3 regions of the Shewanella sp. BJSY2023SW005 genome follow, and region 2 is predicted to be linked to each of the others. Evidence: riboswitches for the same ligand, from Rfam matches in the RefSeq annotation. Region 2 holds a riboswitch; each other region holds the start of a gene.

Region 1 (5,409 bases), on a different contig from region 2:
AGAAGCAGTCTGGTGGTTCTGGTCAGTTCGGTAAGATCGACTACCGCATCCGTCCAGGCGAAGCTGGTAGTGGCTTCAAGTTCACCTCCAGCGTTGTTGGTGGTAACGTACCTCGTGAATTCTGGCCAGCAGTTGAAAGCGGCTTCGAAGACATGATGAACGAAGGTCCTCTGGCTGGCTTCCCAGTACTGGACGTTGAAGTTGAACTGTTCGACGGTGGTTACCACGCAGTTGACTCCTCAGCAATCGCGTTTGAAATCGCTGCCAAGGGTGCATTCCGTCAGTCTATGCCTAAGGCCAAGCCTCAGTTGCTGGAGCCTGTGATGAAGGTTGACGTGTTCACTCCAGACGATCACGTTGGTGACGTTATCGGTGACTTGAACCGTCGTCGCGGTATGATCAAGGATCAGGAAGCTGGTCTGACTGGCGTACGTGTTAAGGCTGACGTGCCACTGGCAGAAATGTTCGGTTACATCGGTCACCTGCGTACCATGACTTCTGGTCGTGGTCAGTTCTCCATGGAGTTTTCTCACTATGCTCCATGTCCTGCCAACGTGGCTGAGACTGTTATCGCAGAAACCAAGGCTCGTAACGCAGCCAAGAAATAAGGATTAATTATCCTGATAAAAACCCGCCTTGATGGCGGGTTTTTTTATGGGCGAATATCTAGTGCCGCGAAGCCAGCAGAATCAAACTTGCATTCAGCTCGGCGGATGCCGATGAATATCAATGGGCAATCGTATGGCAACTGTTTTCGAAAGTGGCATATGTGGCAAAGGAGCTACCTAAGATAAAGGAGCTGGGATTGGCAGAGAATTACCGTGAGGAAGCCACTGCGAATATCAGTAGCTGGGGGAACCGAAATAGGTGAGCAGATAAACAAAAGCCAGCTCGATAAGCTGGCTTTGTGCAGAGCCGATAAAGCGTGTTTATCAGTCTTCGAGGTTACCGCAGAAACGGTAGCCTTCGCCGTGGATGGTGGCGATGATTTCCGGTGTATCAGGCACACTTTCGAAGTGCTTACGAATACGACGGATAGTCACATCAACAGTACGGTCGTGTGGCTTGAGCTCACGGCCGGTCATTTTCATCAGCAGCTCAGCGCGGCTGAGGATCTTGCCTGGGTTTTCCACAAAGTGCAGCATAGCGCGGAATTCGCTACGTGGCAGCTTGTAAGATTCACCCTGTGGGCTCACCAGAGAACGGCTGTTGATTTCCAGGCTCCAACCATTGAAACGATAGTATTCAACGGCAGCCTTTTCTTCAATTTCAGCGCCAGAGCTGTTGACTCGAGTCAGCAGGTTACGGGCACGAATGGTCAGTTCACGAGGGTTGAACGGCTTGGTGATGTAATCATCGGCACCGATCTCCAATCCAAGGATCTTGTCCACTTCGTTGTCACGGCCAGTAAGGAAGATGAGACCGATATTGTTGATTTCGCGCAATTCCCGCGCCAACAGCAAACCATTCTTACCTGGCAGGTTGATATCCATAACCACCAGGTTCACCTTGTTTTCCTGCAAGGCTTTGTGCATCTCTGCGCCATCATTGGCTTCGGTTACCACATAACCTTCTGCCTCGAAAATACTTCTCAGCGTGTTACGGGTAACGGCTTCATCTTCAACGATCAGAATGTGCGGGTTTTGCATGTTATTTACCTAATTAAATCAGTTTATCTAACCATGAGCGCGGGTGACGCTCCGCTATACTCTCTAAAACGCCAACATTCACAGGGTTCACGTAAGTGCTGTTCAAAACTGAAATGAAACGGCAACACACTTCATGATTAGCAAAAAGTATGCTCTCCACCCGGAGAGGCGCGAACTGTACTGTCTAGGATTCCCAGTGGCGGGATTTAGTTCCTGAAAGACATGGAAAATCCAGAAAATGTCATCTTAAAACCAGATTACATTTGGTACAGAGTCGTTATCGATAGAGACTTATGCTGTAGCGTAATGGCGCTAGCCGGGTCACACACTTAACTCTAAGCCTCTGTCGATACAATCCATTGTACTAGGATTGGGCATTTGTTAACAAATGAAATGTTAACAAATTAATGTTTAACTATGATCTACATCACAAGTTTTTGCGTTACCTATTGAAAGATAAGCATTTTGTATTTTGTCTTACTGTGAGCTTGCTCACGGGGCTAGGGGAATGCAAAAGCCTTTGCTAGAATAAATCCGGTTCATTAGAGACAGATACTACAATGGATGCTGCATTTGAAAGTCTCTGGCAGTACTACCAGAGCGCATGCTTTTTATTGACTCAGTCGTTTTCTTCCGCTGTTCCTTTCGCTATTGTCACCGCCCATAATCCCCTTGGGCAAAAACTCACTTCTTGCCAAAACCGCCTTCTCGATCGGCAGCTACAACACGATATTGATAAGCTGGGCATTCCTTACCGGGCGATCATAGGCGCTGCTGATGATCTCAGTCATATGGAAAAAAGCTGGGCTCTGTTTCTGGATAAGGCCGCGGCAATAGAACTGGCATCAAAGTATCGCCAAAATGCCCTTTACTACGTTGATAGTGGGCTCTTGACCTTGGTGCCTTGCCTGAAAGGGGAGCGAGAGGTGGCGCTTGGACAGTTTGCTGCCAGGGCGCGCCTGGTCAGCGAGTTACCCGAGCTCAGTGACGGATGAGTTGAGGAAATTTCATCCTGCGCAAATTAGCATTGACTTCATAAGGACTTTATTGCTAATTTTTTCATCCCTTTCGCGAGAAAGGAACAGAAGAGGTGCGTTAACTAGGTAGTGAGTCAGAGGAGGCCAATTCTCCAATGACGGCTCATGAGGGAGATTAACGCCGAGGTCGGGATGCGTATTGGCTACGCTTCCGGTCGGTTGGTCAGGCTGAATCCTGGCGACTGTCACCTGGTTTTGGTGGAGAGCTTCTGGTGACGATCGCTGTTTCCCTGCTATGGGGTGCGTTATCTCTGCACCAGGCTCTTCGAACGTTATCTGTTCGGAGCTTAACTCATGAAATCTATTCTCGTTATCGACCTTTCCCTGTTACCTGCCTGTGGGGGAATGCGCTGATGTCTCTTGTTGTTGCCAAGTTTGGTGGTACCTCAGTTGCCGATTATCAGGCGATGAATCGCTGTGCCGATATAGTGCTTGGAAACCCGGCCACCCGTCTGGTTGTGGTCAGTGCATCCAGTGGCGTAACCAATCTGTTGGTGGAGCTGTCCCAGGCAGACATGGGGGATGAGCGCCGTCTCAAGCTATTGAAAGAGATAGCCACCATTCAATACGCAATTCTGGATAAACTTGGCAGACCGGCAGATGTTGCCGCGGCGCTGGATGCTTTGCTCAGCCGCATGGCAACGCTCAGTGCCAGGTTATTGCAGGCGCCGAGTCATGCTATGGTCGATGAGATCCTATCTTTGGGCGAACAGTGTTCTTCAGCGCTGTTTGCCGCGGTATTGAGAGAACGTGGTGCCAAGGCCAGCGCCTTTGATGTGCGCCAGGTGATGCGTACCGATAGCCATTTCGGTAAGGCCGAGCCACAAATCGCCGAGTTGAAGCGACTGGCGACAGAGAAATTGCAACCTTTGCTTGAGCAGCAACTGCTGGTGACCCAGGGCTTTATCGGCGCCGATGCCGATGGCCGAACCACTACGCTTGGGCGTGGTGGCAGCGATTATTCTGCGGCCCTTTTGGCTGAGGCGCTGGAAGCCGATGCGGTCGAGATCTGGACCGATGTAGAAGGGATTTACACCACGGATCCCCGACTGGCTCCCAACGCCAGGCCTATCGCAGAAATCAGTTTTAATGAGGCGGCAGAGATGGCTACTTTCGGTGCCAAGGTGTTGCACCCTGCCACCATCTTGCCGGCGGTGCGTCAACAGATCCAGGTGTTTGTCGGCTCCAGTCGGGCACCGGAAAAAGGTGGCACCTGGATCCGTCACCAAGTGGAAGATGAGCCGGTATTCAGGGCCGTTGCGGTGAGACGAGATCAGACCCTACTTAACTTGCACAGTTTGCAGATGTTGCATGCCCAGGGCTTTTTGGCAGAGACCTTTGCCGTGTTGGCGCGGCACAAGATCAGTGTCGATCTCATTACCACCTCAGAGGTGAACGTGTCGCTGACGCTGGACAAAACGGGCTCAGATTCGGCCGGCAAGGGGCTTCTGACCGAAGCTCTGCTGCAGGAATTGTCGCAAAACTGCCGTGTGCGGGTGGAAGACAAGCTGGCTCTGGTGGCCATCATAGGCAACAAGATAGCCACTACTGCCGGGATCTGTCGCCGGGTATTTGAAGTGCTTGAACCCCATAACGTCCGAATGATCTGTCAGGGCGCCAGTCCGCACAATCTTTGTGTCTTGGTGTCGGAAGCCGAAGCCGGTGATGTTGTTGCCGCTTTGCATCGTAACCTGTTTGAAGGGGCTCAGGATGCAGCTTGAACATCTGCCGGTTGGGGAGCTGGCTGCCGGCCAGCCCTTGACCATACCTGTTTATCGCTTCAAAGGTACCAGCGATGCGGCGCCCAGCGTCTATATTCAGGCCAATGTGCATGGCGCCGAGGTGCAGGGCAATGCGGTGATTTTGCAGTTGCTGCAGTACTTCAAGGCTCATCCGCCTCTGGGAGATATCACCCTGGTGCCTCTGGCCAACCCCTTGGGGATTAACCAGAAAAGCGGTGAGTTTACCTTGGGCCGTTTTGATCCCATCACAGGTATCAACTGGAACAGAGCTTATCTGGATCAGGCCGTCCACCTGGATGACTGGTATCTGCTGCACGGTGAGCTGCCGGAGCCAGCACTGTTTGACGCTTTTCGTCGTCTTCTTATTGCCAACTGTGAGCAGGCATTGGCCAATCCCTGGGGAGTGACGACCGGGCAGAGATTGGCGCTCAATCTGCAGAAACTGGCGCACTGCGCTGACATAGTGCTGGATCTGCACACCGGCCCCAAGTCCTGTAAACACCTCTATTGCCCCGAGTATGAGCTGTCTGCTGCCGGCTACTTTCATATTCCCTATACCCTGGTGATGCCTAAAGGTTTTGGCGGCGCCATGGATGAAGCGGCCTTCAATCCCTGGTGGCAGCTCAGCGACTATGCCAATAGCCGGGGCAGAGAGCTGAAAGTCGCAGTGTCGGCCTTTACTTTGGAGCTTGGCAGCCAGGAGCGTATCGATCTTGCCGATGCCAGCCGAGATGCGGAAGGCATATTAAGTTATCTGAGCTATAGAGAGGTGATAGCCCAGAGCATACAGCCCGAGGTGATGTCGCGTTTTGCTTGTATGCTGAAAGACTATCGGAAGTTTCACGCACCTATGGCAGGTATGGTGGAGTATCTGGCCGAGCCGGGAGTACCTTTGGCTGCGGGCGCGCCTCTGGTCAATATGCTCAGGCTCGACCGAGTCGATGCCGGCACTGAAGTCACCAGGCTCTCGCTCAATGAGGA
Region 2 (5,409 bases):
CTTTGGGGATTATATATCAGTTGATTGCTATTCTTGTCCGCCAAAGACAGTGAAACACCAATTCCCCTGAATATTCCGTTAAGATGAGCACTCTGAACGCTGGTAAAGCCATTGCTTATCCAATTTGACGCGGCTTCTTTATCTGCCAATACATAGGAAAACCATTCTTTCTCTGCGTGAATAGCCCCATTTGCAGCCACAGCCCCTTTGGGGTTTATCCGATAGACAGGGCCTTCAATAGTTGCCGGCGATTCTGAATACTCCAAGCCATATTCGGCAAAGGGATCGATAAACCCCGGATAGATGGTGTAACCATTGAGATCTATCTTATAAGCATTTTGTGGAATTTCATTATTGGAAATAACTTGCTTTATCCGGTTATTTTCAATAAGCAGGGTAGCGTTATCCAATTGCTTACCCGGGGAGAGCATGAGTTTGGCGTGGGTTAAGGCGGTCAATCTCGGAGTATTGTCTGTCAGTTGCGTTTCATCGGCGTAGGCGCTGCAGGCCACAAGGCTGATAAACAGCAGTTTTGCGGCGGGGAAAGAGGGTTTCATCTGTTGTGGCTACCTTGTCATTATTCTTTTGGGGAAAAGTCACAGCTATCAGTAAAAAGATATGAACATCAGTATATATTCACTACTTTTTTACCAAAGAGTTACAGATATCCATAATACAAAAAGGTATCTGAGGCCGACGGGATACATGGCTGTGCTGATGTCCATAAAAGTTAACCCAGTCAAAATGTAAATGCCAAGGCGTAATTGTAAGGCTTTTTAACAGATGCCAGACGTCTATCAGACATAAAAAAGCCCCGACACTGTCGAGGCTTAAGTAAATAGATGCCTGATTAGATCAGGAAATCATCCATTGAACGACCTTTGTCTACTTCGTTCTTGAATACAGTTGGCATACGGCCTTGACCGGTCCAAGTAATAGTTTCACCATCTACAACGATTTTGTATTTTGGTGGGCGAGGAGCACGCTTCTTGGGAGCAGCCTTGGCGGCAGCAACATTACCCAGATCTTCAACAGACAGGCCAACGGCTTCCATCTGCTTACGGATATCTTCTATTTTAGAAAGACGTTCAGCTTGTGCCTTTTCTTCTTCCTTGGCTTCCTCTTCACGATCAATAATGATCTTATCCAATTTGGCAGCCAGATCGCGCAGATCTGCAACGCTCAACTCTTTTACTGCGGCCTTAAAACGACGACCGTGAGTCAATATATCAAGAAAATCGCTCATAAGTATTTTGGTCCCACGCTAATTTATAAATTGGGTTATGGTGAACATCGCTATAAATAATAGAAACTATAAGAGTCTGGATCAAATATTTTTACGCCAATTGACATTAATTTCTTTATTTAACTCAATTCTATGACCATGAAAGTTGCCAAGTGTTCAAAAAACTGGCCTTAAAGTGTGACAGAAGTGACAAACGAGCGTTTAAGTTGCTGTTGACGTTAACGTCAACAGCACGTAAAGTTGAGCCATCCTGTACTGATGGCCCTGGTATCATCGGTACGCAACCCACATTAGATACAAGGTGTAGGAAGGAAACCCTATGAAAGTATTGGTGCCAGTAAAACGTGTGGTCGATGCCAATGTGAAGGTCAGGGTCAAGGCCGACAACACAGGCGTTGAAACAGCCAACCTGAAAATGGCGTTGAATCCATTTTGTGAGATTGCGGTAGAAGAAGCCGTGCGTCTGAAAGAAGCCGGCAGTGCTTCTGAAGTCGTCGTTGTCAGCATAGGTCCCAAGGCGGCACAGGAGCAACTGCGTACCGCACTAGCTCTGGGTGCCGACCGTGCCATTCACATCGAAACCGATGAAGAGCTGGTGCCCCTTTCTATTGCCAAACTGCTCAAGGCGGTGCAGGACAAGGAACAGGCGCAACTTATTCTGCTCGGTAAGCAGTCCATCGACGGCGATAACAATCAGACAGGACAGATGCTGGCGGCGCTCGCCGGTATGCCTCAGGCAACCTTTGCATCTGAAGTGAAGCTGGAAGGCGAAACTCTGCTGGTCACCCGTGAAGTGGATGGCGGCTTACAGACTCTGTCCATGCCTCTGCCTGCCGTGGTCACCGCAGATCTGCGTCTGAATGAGCCCCGCTATGCTTCTTTGCCCAATATCATGAAAGCCAAGCGCAAGCCGCTGGAGACCATGAGCATTGATGACCTGGGAGTGGCGCTCAAGCAGCACGTACAGGTGTTGGAGGTAGCAACGCCGGCCAGCCGTCAGGCGGGTGTGATGGTGGCTTCCGTTGAGGAGCTGGTGGACAAGTTGAAAAACGAAGCGAAGGTGATCTAAATGGCCGTATTAGTAATAGCTGAACACGATAATGCCAGCCTGAAACAGGACACAGCCAAAGTTGTCGCCGCAGCCAAAGCCATAGGGGGAGATATTCACCTCTTGGTTGCCGGTCAGGATTGTAAGGCCGCCGCCGATGCTGCCGCCAAGCTTGAAGGCGTCAGTAAAGTACTGCTGGCCGATAACCCTGCCTATGGTGCTCATCTTGCCGACAATATTGGTGAACTCATCTTGTCTCTGAGTGGTGACTACAGCCACATTCTGGCTGCAGCTTCAAGCCAGGGTAAGGACATACTGCCAAGAGTGGCGGCTTTGCTGGATGTGGCTCAACTTTCGGAGATCACCAAGGTGATTGATGCCGAGACTTTTGTCCGTCCCGTTTATGCCGGTAACGCCATGGCAACCGTTAAGAGTCTGGACGATAAGAAAGTGGCCACTGTGCGCGCCAGCGCCTTCGACGCCGTTGCCGAGACAGGCTCAGCTGAAATCAATCAGCTCGATAGCGTCTTTGACGCCAAGAGCAGCTTTGTATCCCAGAGCCTGACCGAGTCGGCTCGTCCGGAGCTTGGCAGCGCCAGAGTCATTGTTTCCGGTGGTCGCGGTATGGGTAGTGGCGAAAACTTTGCCATGCTGGAAGCCTTGGCCGATAAGCTGGGCGCCGCCGTAGGTGCATCGCGGGCAGCAGTGGATGCCGGCTTTGTTCCCAACGACCTGCAGGTTGGCCAGACGGGTAAAATCGTGGCGCCAGAGCTTTATATCGCTGTGGGTATCTCCGGGGCGATTCAGCATCTGGCCGGTATGAAGGACTCAAAAGTCATTGTGGCCATCAACAAAGATCCTGAAGCGCCTATCTTCCAGGTTGCCGATTATGGTCTGGAAGCTGACCTGTTTGATGTTGTGCCTAAATTGAACGAGTTGATTTAATCTGTGATCTAGGTCACGATAGGCGGCTTTGGGGTAGCATCCTCAAAGCCGCCTATGTTTTTATGTGCCTCACGCCTGACATCAGGCGTCCTGAGAAGTAGAGGCGCACTAAATATCAGTAGCGGTAAGCAGGGTGATTCCGTTTATGTATCGCGAAAGGATTTGGTGCCGAAGTGGTTGCGACTTATCAAGGTCCACCGCTGGGGCTGTTACCAAATAGGGGCAGCACTGCCATAGTATATTCTGTCGGGATGACAGATTGACGTTACTATGGAGCGCTACTGAAAGGACAGGTGCTACTCGGTATGCCATTGCCTTTTCCCACCAGTTCAGTTGCCCTCCATTCGTATTTAACGAAGAACAAGACTCAATGACACTAACAAGTTATGCCGATTCGGCACTCTCTTTGTTGCCGCCGGTTGTGGCAATTTTATTGGCGATCCTCACCCGTCGGGTGCTGTTATCGCTGGGGCTGGGGATATTGATTGGAGCCCTGTTGCTCAATCAATGGTCGGTATTGGACACCGGGGTTTATCTGGGGCAAAGGGTGCTTTCCCTGGTATGGGACGATGACGCTTTCAATGCCTGGAACCTGTATATTCTGGGATTCCTGGTGCTGCTGGGGATGATCACTGCGCTGATCACCGTCAGTGGCTCGGCCAGGGCCTTTGCCAACTGGGCCAGACAGCATATCCGTAATCGCCGTGATGCCAAGCTGCTGACCATGTTTCTCGGCTGTGCGGTGTTTATCGATGACTACTTCAATAGCTTGGTGGTGGGCAGTATCGCTAGGCCTCTGACCGACAGATACTATATCTCCCGCTCCAAACTGGCGTATCTTTTGGATTCTACCGCGGCACCCGTGTGCGTTATCTCGCCGGTGTCCAGTTGGGGCGCCTATATTATCGCCCTTATCGGCGGCATTCTCACCGCTCACGGTTTTACTGAAGTAGGACATCTGAGTGCTTTCGTGCAGATGATCCCTATGAACTTCTATGCCCTGTTTGCCCTTGCGCTCTTGCTGTGTGTCACCTTTATGGAGCTGGATATTGGCGCCATGCGCAAACACGAGCTCAACGCCCGCAAGGGCAATCTCTATGATGAGTCCAAGGGGTTGCCCCCCGGTGCCAATGCCGATCTGCCCGAGGCGGAAACCGGCCAGGTGCACGGCCTGTTCCTGCCCATAGGTGTCTTGGTGGTGGCGACCTTCTATTTTATGGTTTCCAGTGGTGCCGATGCCCTGGCGGCAGAAAGCCTGCCTTTCAGTATCATAGGTGCCTTCGAGAAAACCGATGTGGGCTCGTCACTGTTTTTCGGCGCCTCCATCGGCCTGGTGGTGACGCTGCTGCTGGCCTTTATCCAGAAGATTGAAGCCAAGATGATCCTCAAGGCACTCACCTCGGGTGCCCGTTCCATGTTGCCGGCCATCTATATTCTGATGTTTGCCTGGACCATAGCCGGGATCATCGGCTCACTGGAAACCGGCAAGTTTATGGCCAGCCTCGCCAGTGGCAATATTCCCTTTGCCTTGTTGCCGGCCGTGCTATTTATTTTGGCTGGGCTTACCGCCTTTTCTACCGGCACCAGCTGGGGCACCTTTGGTATCATGTTGCCGATTGCCGCCGATATGGCCATGGGCAGCCACAGTGGCATGATGTTGCCTATGCTGGCCGCCGTGCTTTCCGGGGCTGTGTTTGGCGATCACTGCTCGCCGATATCGGACACCACGATTCTGTCATCCACAGGTGCCAGCTGCCATCATATCGACCATGTGCTGACTCAGTTGCCCTATGCGGTCTTGGTAGCAGTTATTTCCCTCGGCGGCTATATAGTACTCGGCTTTACCGAGTCGGTATGGCTTGGGCTTGCCAGCAGTTGTGTGCTGTTTATGCTGGGGCTGGTGTGGCTCAAGTGGCAGCAGCCCAAAAACAGTGCTGCCTAGCCGGCCAATTAAAAAACGCTGCCTCGGCAGCGTTTTTTGTTACCTATAGTTCAGGGCTATCTGAGTTGGAGGCGTACTCTCGTCTTGGATATTCAGGCTAAATACCTATTGATTCAAACTGGCCTCGCCAATTATTTTTGTGGCAGCTCTATTGAGTTTTCCGTGATGACGCGAGCCGATGCCGAGCGGGCAAACAGAGTCAAACTCGTCGCTATGGCCAGAACAATA
Region 3 (5,409 bases), on a different contig from region 2:
TGCAGCGTCGAGTGCCCAAGTCCAAGTCCAAAGCCAAGCCCCAACCCAAGTCCAAACATCTTCAGAAGAGCCCGTAGTCAACCCCAAGCCCACCAGCGGCGTGGACTTGGATACGGCAACAGACTCGGCCGACATTCCAGCTACAGATAATCAGAGCCAGAGCAATAACAAAAATGGGGAGAACAGATAAATGGATCTCTTGCTTATCCTCACTTATACCGCCATCTGCGTCGCCATCTTCAAGATTTTCCGCATCCCGCTCAACAAGTGGAGTGTGCCTACCGCCGTGCTCGGCGGAGTAGTACTGATAGGCACCTTGATTTTGTTGATGAACTACAACCATCCCCATACCGCCATGGGCAGCCAGATGTATGTCACCACCCCGCTGATCCCCTCGGTGCGCGGCAAGGTCATAGAAGTGCCCGTCATCCCCAACAAACTGCTGAAGGAGGGCGAGCTGCTGTTCCGGGTCGATCCGACTCCTTATCAGACAGAAGTCACCCGGCTGGAGGCCAGCCTGGAGCAGGCCAAACAGGCGGTATTGGGTCTGGACGCCGCCTATAAGGCCGCCGAGGCCAGTCGCATCAAGGCCGAGGCCGAACGGGACAGAACCCAACTGGAATATGAGCGCTACCGCAGCGGTTTTGAAAAAGGCGCCTTTACCCGCGCCGATGTCGACAACCGTCGTCAGTACTATCTCGGCGCCCAGGCCTCAGTAGAGGCGGCCGAGGCCGAAGCCCGGCGCGCCAAGCTGGCACTGGAAGCCGAGTATCAGGGGCAAAACACCCAGGTGGCCGAAATTGCCGCCATGTTGGAAAAAGCCAGATTCAATCTGGAGGAAACCAGCATGCGCGCCCCCTCAGACGGTTATGTGACCCAGTTGACCCTGAGACCGGGAATGATGGTGGTGCCCATGCCCCTCAGGCCTGTGATGACCTTTGTCCATCAAGAGGAGCGCTTTTTTGTCGGCGCCTTTAGGCAAAACTCGCTGCTGCGGCTGAAACCCGGTTTCAAGGCCGAGCTGATCTTCCGCGCCCTGCCGGGCAAGGTGTTTCAAGCCGAAGTGATCGAAGTGCTGCCGGCCATAGGTGAATCTCAGGTGCAGGCGCAGGGGCAGCTCTATGGCTCGTCACAAATTCGCCTCAACGGCCGACCACTGGTGAAACTCAAGCCGCTGGATGATCTGAGTCAGTATCATTTACCTCTGGGTACCAATGTGGAGATCGCCATCTACTCCGACAGCTTTGAGCATGTGTCAATCATGCGTAAGGTATTGATAAGGATGAAAAGCTGGCAGAACTATCTCTATCTGGATCACTGATATTCCTTATCGACACGCAAGCCTTTGGCAAGAGTAAAATGCCCCAGGAACACTCCCGGGGCTTTTTTGTATCCTATCTCAGCCTCAGCCGATAGCGGCCTCGGGAGCCGCCTGGAAGCGCCTGGCGTGATAGAGGCAGAAGAGTGCAAACCAAGCGGCACTCACCAGGAAACCGGCCAGGGTGGAATGCAGCAGCCCCATGGCCAGATACCCCAGCGCCGCCCCGAAGGCGACGGTCAGGGCATAAGGCAACTGGGTCAGCACATGATCTATATGGTGACAGCCGGCGCCGGTGGCCGACAGAATACTGGTGCTGGATATGGGCGAACTGTGGTCGCCAAACACAGCGCCGGCCAACACAGCCGACAGCATGGGCAGCAGAAGTTGGATATCGCTGGCGGCGGCCATATCACCGGCGAGTGGCAACATGATACCGAAAGTGCCCCAGCTGGTGCCTGTGGCAAAGGCCATGGCGCAGGAGAGCACAAACACCACCACAGGCAGCAGCCCTGTGGGCAGGTTGCCGTTGGCCAGGCTGGCGAGATATTTGCCGGTTTCCATGTCACGCACCACGGCGCCTATGGTCCAGGCAAACAGCAGTATGTTGATCGCCGGCAACATGGCCATGACCCCTCTGGGGGCAGCACGCAGCCAAGTGGATATCCCAAGGCCGAGGCGCAGAGCCAACAGGCCAGACACCGCCAGGCTGCAAAGGGCGCCGTAAACCAAAGACGAACCCACATTGGTATGTTCAAAGGCGCCCAGCACGCTGAAGGCCTGACCATTGGCGGCCAATACCTGGGCCCCGGAGTCCAGCATGAAATAGATACTCGCCGCCGTCAGTGTCACTATCGGCAACACCATATCCAGCATGCCGCCGCGGCTGTCGGCCGGGGCTTCCATATCCAGCCCTATTGGCCGGCCCTTGGATTCATCCCAGAGCTTGCCTTCGAGCGCCCGCTGCTCATGCTGTCGCATCGGCCCAATATCCAGTTGGAAGGCGATGACTACCACCACCATGATCAGGGTAAATACCGCATAGAGATTCATGGGGATCATCTGCACAAAGGCGGCGATCGGGCTCTGCTCTGTCACCCCATGGGCCACGAGTATGCCGCCCACCAGGGCGATGATATAGGCCCCCCAAGAGGAGATGGGCATCAATACGCACACGGGTGCCGCGGTTGAGTCCAGCAGATAGGCCAACTTGGCGCGGGAGATCTGGAATCTGTCGGTCACAGGGCGGCAAATGGGCCCCACCGACAGACTGTGGAAGAAGTCGTCAATAAAGAAGGCAAACACCATCAAGCCGGTGAGCGACTTGGCGCTCTTGCGGCTCTGGCAGCGCCTGGCGGCCCATTCGGCGAAGGCCCGGGTCGCCCCCGAGGCGGTCATCAAGCTGATAAGCCCACCCAGCAGCAGCATAAACAGCAGCATATTCAGGTTATCGCTGTTGGGAGCACCATCGACCCAGAAGATTTTCAGCACACTGTCAAACAGGTAGCGCAGCGATTGCAGCGGTGAAAACTGCTGTAACATCAGGCTGCCGGCGACTATGCCAACCCCGAGGGAGAGCAGTACTCTACGGGTGATGATCGCCAGCGCAACCGCCAGCAGAGGAGGAACTATGGACCAGGGAGAGTCCGCAAAATGCATGATATTCATGATCTCTTTACACCAAAGAAGGTGGAGATCTACCGATAGGATCGAAGAAACTCAGACCAAGGAGGGCAGAAACTTCTCAGCTCCTTCAGGTAGCGCTCCATAGTGGATGACTATGGCAGTCCTGCACCTGTTAGATACAGAACCAGCAGCTAGGTTTGATGACCTGGCTACTTCGGCGCCGACTCCTTTCCCCGGGCCTCAAAGGCATCACCCTCTTCCCGGTTACTCTTAGGCAGCGCGCCTCTACTCAAAGGTATTCGACTGGCATTCTAACTATCACGGCCCCAATAGCAAGCCAGATTGTGCCTCTGGCGGTAAATATCCCGCCCGGTTGGCATTAAGCCTTTGGCAAGTGACTCATGTCTGGGCTCGCAAATGCCAGCTCCGGCTGTTGACGGCAACCACAGCTGCACCTAGGATCGCCCTCCCCTACCGCGACACTGAAATAACAATTAAAGGTGTGCAAATGACTCTGTTACAACGTTTTTGTGTGGCACTCTGTGCCTTGTTCTCCAGCCATTCCATGGCAACGCCCACCCGGGCACCTATACTGCTGCAAGGCGCCATGGATGTCGAAGTCGACACCCTGGTTCAGGCCCTGAAAGACCCCAAACAGACAACTCTTGGTTCCTGGACTTTCTGGCAAGGCACTGTGGATGGCTATCCTGTCATAGTGTCCCGCACCGAAATAGGTATGGCCAATGCCGCCGCCTCCACCACGCTGGCGATAGAAAAATTTCAACCTGGTTTTATCATCAACCAGGGCACTTCCGGCGGCCACGACCCGGCGCTGCACCGCGGCGACATAGTGCTGGGGAAATACAGCTTCAATATGGGTTCCTATCGCAGCGATCTACACCCCAAAGGCCAAGGCATAGATCCCAAACGCTGGCATAACTTCGATGTCACCATGCGTTTGCGTCAGGATGGCAAGCTGGTGGAACACAAGCGCTTTGATGCCGATCCCAAGCTGCTGGCTCTGGGACAACAACTGGCGTCAGCTTATCGCCATGGCAAGGTAGTGACCGGCGTGATCGGCAGTGCCGATGAGTGGAACCGCGAAGTCGACCGCATCGAGTGGCTGCACCAAACTTATCAAACCTCGGCCGAAGAGATGGAAACCGCTGCGGCCGCCCTGGTTGCCAAGGCATATGAGATCCCTTTTATCGGGATTCGGGTACTCTCCAATACCGACCTGCACGGCGAAGAGTTTGAGCCACAAACCGCTATCCACTGTCAGCAGTTTGTCATTGAGTACACCAAGAAGTTGATCGCAGGTTTGGAAGGTAAATAAGTTTCGAGGACTTCAAAGTAAAAGCCGGTGATATTGTCCACCGGCTTTTGTTTTTCAGGCCCTCATCTTAAGCTAGCTCGCCGGCGATAAGAAAATGGCCTCCACCTCTTTGGCCAGTGTCTGCCAGCCCAGTTTCGAATAGCCTTGCTGGTAACGGTATTCCCAAACCTTGGTTTCCGACTCGGGTGCTTGTTTTCGCTGGATAACCAAGCGGTAGTCATCCATCGTTGGTGACTCTGGCTCCGGCAATGACAGGCTGGCAAAAGTCTGCTTGCTCTCGGCACAGCTCTGGCCGCGATACCGAATAAACACCTGCAAACCCGTATCGAAATCCTTGTCATTAATTTGGGATTGGATCTCGCTGCCGGGCACAGTGTATTCCGTCTCATTCACCAGGCAGAGTCGTTGTTTGTGGGTCTTTCCGACTTGCGCTGTAACATTGGCGAATACGGTTGATGGGCTGGCGACCAGGCTGAATAAACCTATTCCCAGTAGTGTCAGACGGGTCAATTTCATCGGCACACTCCTTATGCAAGATTGATTGGCTCTGGCTCATTCAAGCATAAAAAGCGTCCAGAGACTGCCTCAAAGGAGCAACAAATTGTATCTGCTGTTTCAAAATCACCTACAACTCACCAACATCAAACAAGCGATATTGGCAGATAAAACAAACAATGCGGGCACCACCAGGGGGCCCGCATAATAACTGTCAGACAGGATAACTTGGGTTCAGTCACGCAGCTTGTAGCTGACCTCGACCCTGTCGGAGAAAGTTACCTGGCCATACTCATAGCTCTGGTTGATAGCGCCTTCAGCCATCATGGCGGCCTTGTACATCACAGGACGCACCGGGCCTTGGTCGAAATAACGAATCGACCAGACGCCATCGAGTTTCTCGCCGAATCCGGCCGCCAACTCACTGGCCTTTTGCTTGGCATCTTCAATGGCCGCCTGCCGCGCCTGCTTGCGCATCTCGGCTTCTTTACTGGACTTGAGGTTGATCTGGTTCACCTTGTTGATCCCGCCTATTAGCGCCGAGTCCAGTATGGGGTTGAGCTGATCCAACTGTTTCACCAACACGGTCACACTGCGACTGGCGCGATACCCCTTGAGCTCGGGCGCCTTGTCC

The links. Region 2 has a riboswitch for lysine ahead of ACMHXI_RS20990 (Na+/H+ antiporter NhaC family protein). Riboswitches for the same ligand answer to the same signal wherever they lie in the genome.
Region 1: it holds a riboswitch for lysine, as region 2 does, so the genes downstream of both, lysC (lysine-sensitive aspartokinase 3) here and ACMHXI_RS20990 (Na+/H+ antiporter NhaC family protein) in region 2, are expected to answer to the same signal.
Region 3: it holds a riboswitch for lysine, as region 2 does, so the genes downstream of both, ACMHXI_RS07895 (Na+/H+ antiporter NhaC family protein) here and ACMHXI_RS20990 (Na+/H+ antiporter NhaC family protein) in region 2, are expected to answer to the same signal.

What each region holds. Positions count from the first base shown of each region.
Region 1 covers NZ_JBKORJ010000021.1:4,724-10,132, reverse strand. Annotated here, with positions in the region: gene fusA (elongation factor G) at 1-608, shown strand, start outside; gene arcA (two-component system response regulator ArcA) at 933-1,649, opposite strand; gene ACMHXI_RS06040 (DUF3293 domain-containing protein) at 2,210-2,644, shown strand; lysine riboswitch at 2,727-2,903, shown strand; gene lysC (lysine-sensitive aspartokinase 3) at 3,040-4,407, shown strand; gene ACMHXI_RS06030 (succinylglutamate desuccinylase/aspartoacylase family protein) at 4,397-5,409, shown strand, end outside.
Region 2 covers NZ_JBKORJ010000065.1:82,656-88,064, forward strand. Annotated here, with positions in the region: gene ACMHXI_RS20970 (amidohydrolase family protein) at 1-557, opposite strand, end outside; gene ACMHXI_RS20975 (H-NS family nucleoid-associated regulatory protein) at 851-1,246, opposite strand; gene ACMHXI_RS20980 (electron transfer flavoprotein subunit beta/FixA family protein) at 1,566-2,315, shown strand; gene ACMHXI_RS20985 (electron transfer flavoprotein subunit alpha/FixB family protein) at 2,316-3,239, shown strand; lysine riboswitch at 3,330-3,528, shown strand; gene ACMHXI_RS20990 (Na+/H+ antiporter NhaC family protein) at 3,610-5,181, shown strand; gene brnQ (branched-chain amino acid transport system II carrier protein) at 5,313-5,409, opposite strand, start outside.
Region 3 covers NZ_JBKORJ010000026.1:32,011-37,419, forward strand. Annotated here, with positions in the region: gene ACMHXI_RS07890 (HlyD family secretion protein) at 191-1,321, shown strand; gene ACMHXI_RS07895 (Na+/H+ antiporter NhaC family protein) at 1,406-2,986, opposite strand; lysine riboswitch at 3,069-3,240, opposite strand; gene ACMHXI_RS07900 (5'-methylthioadenosine/S-adenosylhomocysteine nucleosidase) at 3,453-4,280, shown strand; gene ACMHXI_RS07905 (hypothetical protein) at 4,353-4,796, opposite strand; gene ACMHXI_RS07910 (oxidative stress defense protein) at 5,010-5,409, opposite strand, start outside.